2 linked regions of the Actinokineospora baliensis genome follow. Each later gene encodes a partner of the first gene's protein in a complex. Links are inferred from orthologs where the notes say so. Each region holds a gene or a part of one and is shown on either strand. Other genes may lie near its edges.

Region 1 (4,355 bases):
ACCTTCGACCGCCAGTCCGGCGAGTGGAAGGACGGCGAGGCGCTGTTCCTGCGCTGCAACATCTGGCGCCAGGCGGCGGAGAACGTCGCCGAGTCGCTGACCAGGGGCTCCCGCGTGCTGGTCACCGGCCGCCTCAAGCAGCGCTCGTTCGAGACCCGCGAGGGCGAGAAGCGCACCGTCATGGAGCTCGAGGTCGACGAGGTCGGCCCGTCCCTGCGCTACGCGACCGCGAAGGTCAACAAGGTCAGCCGGGGTTCCGGTGACGGCGGTGGCTTCGGCGGTGGCGGTGGCGGCGGGCGCTCCGGTGGTGGTGGCGGTGGCTACAACGGCCCGTCCGCACCGCCCGACGACCCGTGGGGCTCCGCTCCGCCCGCAGGTGGCGGCGGCGGCTTCAACGACGAACCGCCGTTCTGACCGGGTAACGCACCCAACCCAGACGCTTTCTCGACATACCACTCAGGAGTTTCACCGTGGCCAAGCCACCGATTCGCAAGCCGAAGAAGAAGGTCTGCGTCTTCTGCAAAGACGTGAAGAAGGACCGTCCGGTCAACATTGACTACAAGGACACCACGCTGCTGCGCAAGTACATCTCCGACCGCGGCAAGATCCGCGCGCGTCGGGTGACCGGCAACTGCAGCCAGCACCAGCGTGACGTCGCCATCGCGGTGAAGAACGCCCGCGAGGTCGCTCTGCTCCCGTACACCTCGACCGCCCGCTGACCAGGAGGGGACGACCATGAAGCTCATCCTCACCACCGACGTCAGCGGCCTGGGTGGCCCCGGTGACCTCGTCGAGGTCAAGGACGGCTACGGCCGCAACTACCTGCTGCCGCGCGGCTTCGCCATCCTGGCGACCAAGGGCGCCGAGAAGCAGGTCCAGGTCATCCGCCGGGCGCAGGAGGCCAGCCGGATCCGCAACCTCGACCACGCCAAGGAGGTCAAGGCCGCGCTGACCGCGCTGGGCAGCGTCCCGCTCAAGGCCAAGGCCGCCGCGGGGTCGGGCAAGCTGTTCGGCTCGATCACCACCGCCGACATCGTCGCCGCGGTCAAGGCCGCCGGTGGGCCGGTCCTCGACAAGCGCGCCGTCGAGGTCGCGGGCCACATCAAGACCGTGGGCAAGCACTCGGTGAGTGTCCGCCTGCACCCCGATGTCACCGCCGCGTTCACGGTGCACGTCGCCGCCGCGAGCTGACTCGTCCGCACGCAGAACCGCCCCGCTCGGTCACGCTGAGTGGGGCGGTTCTGCGTCTGCGCAGTTGTCCACAGGTCGTGGTCACCCTGCCGAGCGAACGCTGTCGCGACACGCCGAAAAGCGACGATCGCGCGACACGCCGAAGAACCGGCCGAGCAATTTCTCCACAAGTTGTACACAGGCTCTGAGCTGGGCTTTTCTCAACAAGCCGGACACCTGTCCCCAGGTTGTCCACACCCCGTCGGGTACCTGTGCTCAGCTGACCGCGCTCATCCCCAGGTTGTCCACAGGACCGTCCCCACCGTGGTTTGCAAGAGGCCGTTCGGGGGTCCTAGCTTCGCCTGGCGGCCCGGCGCGCGGTGGTCGACCACCACCCGAATGTCGTACCGCCGACCTAAGGTCCGCACCGGACCGAAGTCTTCTCAGGAGGGGCAGATCCGTGGCGCTCGCCGACGACCTCTCCCTGCCGCCGGAGCCCGGCGAGCACGGGATGGACCGAAAGCCCCCACAGGACCTGCGGGCGGAGCAGAGCGTGTTGGGCGGCATGATGCTGTCCAAGGACGCCATCGCCGATGTCATCGAGGCGCTGAGCCCGGATGACTTCTACATGCCGAAGAACCAGATCATCTACGACACGGTGCTCGACCTGTACGGCCGCGGCGAGCCAGCCGACCCGATCACCGTCTCCGCCGAGCTCGAACGCCGCGGTGAGCTGCGCAAGGTCGGCGGCGCCCCGTACCTGCACACGCTGATCTCGATCGTGCCCACCGCGGCCAACGCCGGGTACTACGCGGAGATCGTCGCCGAGAAGGCCATCCTCCGCAGGCTGGTCGAGGCCGGGACCCGGATCGTGCAGCTGGGCTACCAGGGTGCCGAGGGCGCGGACGTCACCGAGATCGTCGACCGCGCGCAGGCCTCGATCTACGAGGTCACCGAGCGCAGCATGAGCGAGGACTACGTCGCGCTCGAGGAACTGCTGCAGCCGACCATGGACGAGATCGACGCCATCGCCTCCCGCGGCGGCATCTCCCAGGGCATCCCCACCGGCTTCGCCGACCTCGACGAGATCACCAACGGCCTGCACCCCGGCCAGATGATCATCGTCGCCGCCCGCCCCGGCGTCGGCAAGTCCACCCTCGGCCTGGACTTCGCCCGCTCCTGCTCCATCAAGCACGGCATGTCCAGCGTCATCTTCTCCCTGGAGATGAGCCGCACTGAGATCGTCATGCGGATGCTCTCCGCCGAGGCCAAGATCCGCCTCGGCGACATGCGCGGCGGCCGGATGACCGACGACGACTGGACCCGCCTGGCCCGCCGGATGAGCGAGATCAGCGAGGCCCCGATGTTCGTCGACGACTCGCCGAACATGACCATGATGGAGATCCGCGCCAAGGCCAGGCGCCTCAAGCAGCGCCACGACCTCAAGCTCGTGGTGGTCGACTACCTGCAGCTGATGACCTCCGGCAAGCGCGTGGAGTCCCGCCAGCAGGAGGTCTCCGAGTTCTCCCGCCAGCTCAAGCTGCTGGCCAAGGAGATCGAGGTCCCGGTGATCGCGATCAGCCAGCTCAACCGCGGTCCCGAACAGCGCACCGACAAGCGGCCGATGCTCTCCGACCTGCGTGAGTCCGGCTCCCTGGAGCAGGACGCGGACATGGTCATCCTGATCAACCGCCCCGACGCCTGGGAACGCGACGACCCCCGCGCCGGTGAGGCCGACCTGATCCTCGCCAAGCACCGAGCAGGCCCCACCGCCACCGTCGTCGTCGCCCACCAACTCCACTACAGCCGCTTCGCCGACCTCGCCCAGGGCTGACCGCTCAGCCGTACCGCTCGACCAGGGTGTTGCCGATCGCGGCCAGGTGGTCGCGCACGCCCTGGGGGCCGGTCACCTCGATCCAGTCGACGAGTCCGGCGAGTTCACCGGCGAGCATGTGCTCGTTGGGGCCGCGGACCACGACCTCGATGCGGCCGTCGGGGGTGGGGCCGCCCACCTCGAGCCGGTCGCCGAGTGCCATCCGGAGCACGCTCACCCCGTGGGGCGGGCACACCGCTCGGGCTTCGAGCGGGGTTCGCTTGCGGTCGACCTCGTCGGCGATTTCGCGCCAGCTCTGGGCGAGGTCGAAGTCGTCGGGTCGGTGCGCGGGATCTTCGGTCAGCACGACCGATGAGACGCGGTCGATTCGGAAGGTTCGCCTGCCCGCCTCGGTGTCGCAGATCAGGTACCACGACGGGCCTTTGGCGACGATGCCCAGCGGGTGGACGGTTCTCCCGGTTTCGACGCCCTTGCCGTCGACATAACCGAGACGCACCTGGACGCGGCGGATCACCGCGTCCTGGAGGTCGTCGAGGAAAGGTGGTGGTCGGCGGTCGTACCGGTTGGCACCCCACCGCTGCGGGTCCACGACCAGCGACGACGCGGCTGCCTCCGCCTGCACGCGGAAGGGTTCCGGCAGGGCGTGGACGAGTTTGCGCAGCGCCGCTTTCACGGCGGGTGTCGCGGTGGACGCCTGGCCCGCGACCAGGAACAGGGCGCGGGCCTCGCTCGCGGTCAACCCGGACAGGTCGGTGCGGGCACCGCCGACGAGTCGCCACCCGCCGCCCCGGCCCTGGGTCGAGTAGACGGGCACCCCGGCCATGGCCAGCGCGTCGAGGTCGCGGCGGGCGGTGCGCTCGCTGATCTCCAGTTCCTCGGCGACCTCCGCGGCCGTCACCTGCTCGCGCCGCTGCAGCATGAGGAGGATGGCCACCAACCGGTCGGTTCGCATGTCGTCAACAGTCGCACGCAAACCGGTCATGAGCTGTCCTGTTTACCTCTGCACCATGGCGCCATGACCTCACAGACCGAGTTCCCCGAGCCCACCACCATCGCCGTCAACGGTGTTGAGCTCGAAGTCTTCGAAGCGGGTCGGCACAACGCCGGGAAGCCCGTCGTGCTCTGCCACGGCTGGCCTGACCTCGCCTTCACCTGGCGCCACCAGATGCCCGCCCTCGTCGCATCGGGGTACCACGTCATCGCCCCGAACCAGCGGGGGTATGGCAACTCGTCCCGCCCGGCCGAGGTGGCGGCGTACGACATCGAGCACCTGACCGGCGACCTCGCCGCGCTCCTCGACCACTACGGCTACGAGGACGCCACCTTCATCGGCCACGACTGGGGTGCGATG
Region 2 (3,613 bases), 1.6 Mb from region 1 along the record:
GCAGCACCAGGGCAACGCGCTGCTCCGGGCTGAGCTTGTCGAGCACCAGCAACGCCGCCAACCGCACGCCGTCGTCGCGCACCGCGACCTCCAGCGGGTCCTCGCTGGTCGGTGCGCCGAGCGGGGTCACGACGGGCTCCGGCAGCCACGGGCCGACGTAGCGCTCGCGGCGGGCGGTGGCCGAGCGCAGCCGGTCCAGGCAGAGCCTGCCGACCACTGTGGTCAGCCAGGCCCGCAGGTCGCGGATCTCCGATTCCTCCACAGTGGACAGTCGAAGCCAGGCGTCCTGGATCGCGTCCTCGGCGTCGGCTCTGGTGCCCGTCAGGCGGTAGGCCACGCCCATGAGGTGGTCGCGGTGCGCGGAGAACCGCTGGGCCAAGGCGTCGTCGCTGACGGTCACCCGGTCATCGTAGTGACGTCGAACCGCACGTCAGGGTGACCTGCGACGCACAGCGGGGGCGCGCCTAGACTCGACGACCGTGGCGGGACGCATCCGGGAGAGCGACATAGCGCAGGTTCGCGAGCGCAGCCGGATCGATGACGTGGTCGGTGAGTACGTCCAGCTCCGGCGGGCGGGCGCGGGCGCGCTCAAGGGGTTGTGCCCGTTCCACGACGAGAAGTCGCCCTCGTTCAACGTGCGCTCCACGCACGGCACCTTTCACTGCTTCGGCTGCGGCGAGGGCGGCGACGTCATCGCCTTCGTGATGAAGATCGACCACCTGACCTTCGTCGAGGCCGTCGAGCGCCTCGCCGAGCGGGTCGGCCTGCAGTTGACCTACGAGGGCGGCGGCACCAGCGTCCAGCGCGACCGGGGCACCCGCTCGCGGCTGGTCGACGCGCACAAGGCGGCGCAGGAGTTCTACGCGGAGCAACTGCGCACCCCCGAGGCGCTCAAGGCCCGTGAGTTCCTCGCCGAGCGCGGGTTCGACGAGACCGCCGCGACCACGTTCGGCTGCGGGTTCGCGCCCGCGGGCTGGGACAAGCTGACCAAGTACCTGCTCGGCCGGGGCTTCGAGGTGGCCGAGCTGATCAAGGGTGGGTTGGTCAAGGAGGGCAGGCAGGGCCCGATCGACCAGTTCCACCGCAGGCTGCTGTGGCCGATCAAGGACATCGGCGGGGATGTGGTCGGCTTCGGCGCCAGGCGGATCTTCGACGACGACCAGATCGCGGCGAAGTACCTCAACACCCGGGAAACCCCGATCTACAAGAAGACCCACGTCCTGTTCGGCCTCGACATGGCCAAGCGCGAGATCGCCAAGCGCCACCAGGTGGTCGTCGTCGAGGGCTACACCGACGTCATGGCCATGCACGCGGCCGGGGTGCCCACCGCGGTCGCCTCCTGCGGCACCGCGTTCGGCGTCGACCACATCAAGGTGCTGCGCAGGCTGCTGATGGACGACGCCTCCTTCCGCGGTGAGGTGATCTTCACCTTCGACGGCGACGAGGCCGGGCAGAAGGCCGCCCGCAAGGCCTTCGACGACGGCGACCAGGAGTTCACCGCGCAGACCTTCATCGCCGTGGCCCCCGACGGCATGGACCCGTGCGACCTGCGCCAGGCCAAGGGCGACGTCGCGGTCAAGGACCTGGTCGCCAGGCGCAGGCCGCTGTTCACCTTCGCCATCCAGGCGGAGTTGGCCGAGTTCGACCTCGACACCGCCGAGGGGCGGGTGGAGGCGCTGCGCCGCACGGTCCCGCTGGTCGCCAGGATCAAGGACCACTCGCTGCGCGACGAGTACGCCCGCCAGCTCACCGGGTGGGTCGGCTGGGACGACGCGCAGACCGTGGTCCGCCGGGTCCGCGAGACCGCCGGGGTCGCCCCGGCGCGTCGCTCCCGCGCGGTCAACCCGAACCAGGGCGCCCTCGCCGTCGAGGTCGACGGCCCGCCGCGGCCCAACCCGACCGACCCCGAGCTCGAAGCCCAGCGCGAGGTGCTCAAGCTGGCCCTGCAGGAGCCCGCGCTGGCCGGGCCGGTGTACGACTCGATGCCGTTGTCGGCGTTCACCCACCCCGCCTACGTCGCCGTGCACACCGCCGTCCTCGACGCTGGGGGCACCGCCAGCGGCCTCACCGGCGCCGAGCTGCTCGAAGTGGTCAGCAAGAACCTCGCCCCCACGGTGCGCAGGCTGGTCAGCGAGCTCGCGGTCGAGCCGATGCCGCTGCCGAGGAAGAACGCCGCCGCCGAGCGCTACGCCTTGGCCATCCTCGCCGCGCTGCAGAAGGAGCAGGTCGGCCGCCAGGTCGCCGACATCAAGTCCCGGTTGCAGCGGCTCTCGCCGCTGGAGCACGCCGAAGAGGTCCGGGAGTTGTGGGGGGATCTGGTAGCAATGGAGGAGTGGCACAAGGCGCTGGGCAAGCAGGCGCAGGGCAGCATGGAGTGAGGCGGTGAGCGGACTGCTTGGCAGGCTGTTCGGCGGGGTCCCCAAGGACTTCACCGGGACGTTGGAGCGCGAGGAGGCCGTGGCCGCCTGGGCGCCCGAACGCGGCGGTGGCGTGCTCCTGGCGAGCTCCCTTGGCCTGTGGGTGCCCACCGACGACGGCCCCCGCCGCATCGGGTGGCACCTGGTGTCCAAGGCGACCTGGGCCAGCGGCGTCTTCGTGATCACCGAGGCCGAGGAGGTCGAGCGGGCGGGCGAGGCCGTGCTGCTCGCCGACCGCGCGCCGCTGCGGTTCGTGGTCGAGCGGCCGGGCAAGCTGCCGCAGGCCGTCCAGCGCAGGGTGACCGGCTCGATCCGCACCAGGCACCGCCGCGACCTGCCGGACGGGGGAGCGTGGTTCGTCCAGCGCAAGGTCCCCGGCCGCGACGGCACCGTGCTGCAGGTCCGCCCGGACCCGGGGACCGATGTGGACCTGGTCCGCGAAATCGCCCAAGAGGTCGCCCGGCGGATGGGTGAAGGGCTCGCGGAGGGGTGAGCGACGCGCTAGTCTGGTAAACAGTACGTACGTACGGTTTATTTGGAGGCGCCGATGTGGGACCCCGCGAAGTACCTGAGTTTCAGCGACCACCGGGCCCGCCCCTTCTTCGACCTGCTGGCCAGGGTGCGCGCGGAGGGGCCGCGGTCGGTGGTCGACCTGGGCTGCGGACCGGGCAACCTGACCGTCACCATGGCGCAGCGCTGGCCGAACGCGCGGCTGACCGCCATCGACACCTCCGCCGAGATGGTCGCGGTCGCCCGCTCGCGCGGGGTCGAGGCGAGCCAGTCGGACCTGCGGGACTGGTCGCCGGACGAGCAGACCGACGTGGTGATCAGCAACGCCGCGCTGCAGTGGGTCCCGGAGCACCCGGCCCTGCTGTCGAAGTGGGCCGGTGCGCTGCCCGCTGGCGCGTGGCTCGGCGTCCAGGTCCCCGGCAACTTCGCCGCCCCGTCGCACGAGTTGATCCGCGACCTGGTCGCCGAACCCGCCTGGCGCGACCGGTTGGAGCCGGTGCGGCTGCGGGAGGAGGACGCCACGCTCAACCCGGACGGCTACGCCGAACTGCTGTGCGCGGCGGGCTGCGATGTCGACGCCTGGGAGACCACCTACCTGCAGCGCCTCGACGGCCAGGACGCCGTGCTGGAGTGGATCAGCGGCACCGCGCTGCGGCCCATCCGCGCGGCGCTCGACGACGACCAGT

What was found. Proteins that work in one complex are often made in the same cells at the same time.
Region 2: the proteins of dnaB (region 1) and dnaG are in contact, whole or in part, in a crystal structure (PDB 2R6A), measured with the Geobacillus stearothermophilus proteins. The link is inferred for Actinokineospora baliensis from one-to-one orthologs. Residues at the interface, in WP_033016901.1 of Geobacillus stearothermophilus: Ser13, Glu15, Ala16, Gln18, Glu91, Leu92, Asp94, Ala95, Val96, Pro97, Thr98, Ala99, Ala100, Asn101, Tyr104, Tyr105, Ile108; in WP_049624496.1 of Geobacillus stearothermophilus: Lys456, Leu457, Leu458, Pro459, Ala460, Asn463, Ala464, Leu467, Leu535, Leu536, Ile537, Ala538, Gln544, Glu545, Asp548, Tyr549, His552.

The regions. Positions count from the first base shown.
Region 1 is NZ_JAFBCK010000001.1:1,327,985-1,332,339, forward strand. Bases 834-3,817 are described here. They hold dnaB (replicative DNA helicase), read left to right. Parts: upstream 834-1,630; coding sequence 1,631-3,004; downstream 3,005-3,817. Other genes in these bases: rplI (50S ribosomal protein L9), read left to right, coding at 834-1,191; JOD54_RS06175 (helix-turn-helix transcriptional regulator), read right to left, coding at 3,009-3,817. In the rest of the region: JOD54_RS06155 (single-stranded DNA-binding protein), read left to right, coding at 1-414; rpsR (30S ribosomal protein S18), read left to right, coding at 471-719; more of rplI, read left to right, coding at 736-833; more of JOD54_RS06175, read right to left, coding at 3,818-3,956; JOD54_RS06180 (alpha/beta fold hydrolase), read left to right, coding at 4,020-4,355. UniProt on the Escherichia coli protein: The main replicative DNA helicase, it participates in initiation and elongation during chromosome replication. Travels ahead of the DNA replisome, separating dsDNA into templates for DNA synthesis.
Region 2 is NZ_JAFBCK010000001.1:2,943,230-2,946,842, forward strand. What follows is about bases 1-2,928. They hold dnaG (DNA primase), read left to right. Parts: upstream 1-479; coding sequence 480-2,378; downstream 2,379-2,928. Other genes in these bases: JOD54_RS14140 (sigma-70 family RNA polymerase sigma factor), read right to left, coding at 1-400; JOD54_RS14150 (hypothetical protein), read left to right, coding at 2,383-2,910. Outside these bases: JOD54_RS14155 (trans-aconitate 2-methyltransferase), read left to right, coding at 2,965-3,613. UniProt on the Escherichia coli protein: RNA polymerase that catalyzes the synthesis of short RNA molecules used as primers for DNA polymerase during DNA replication.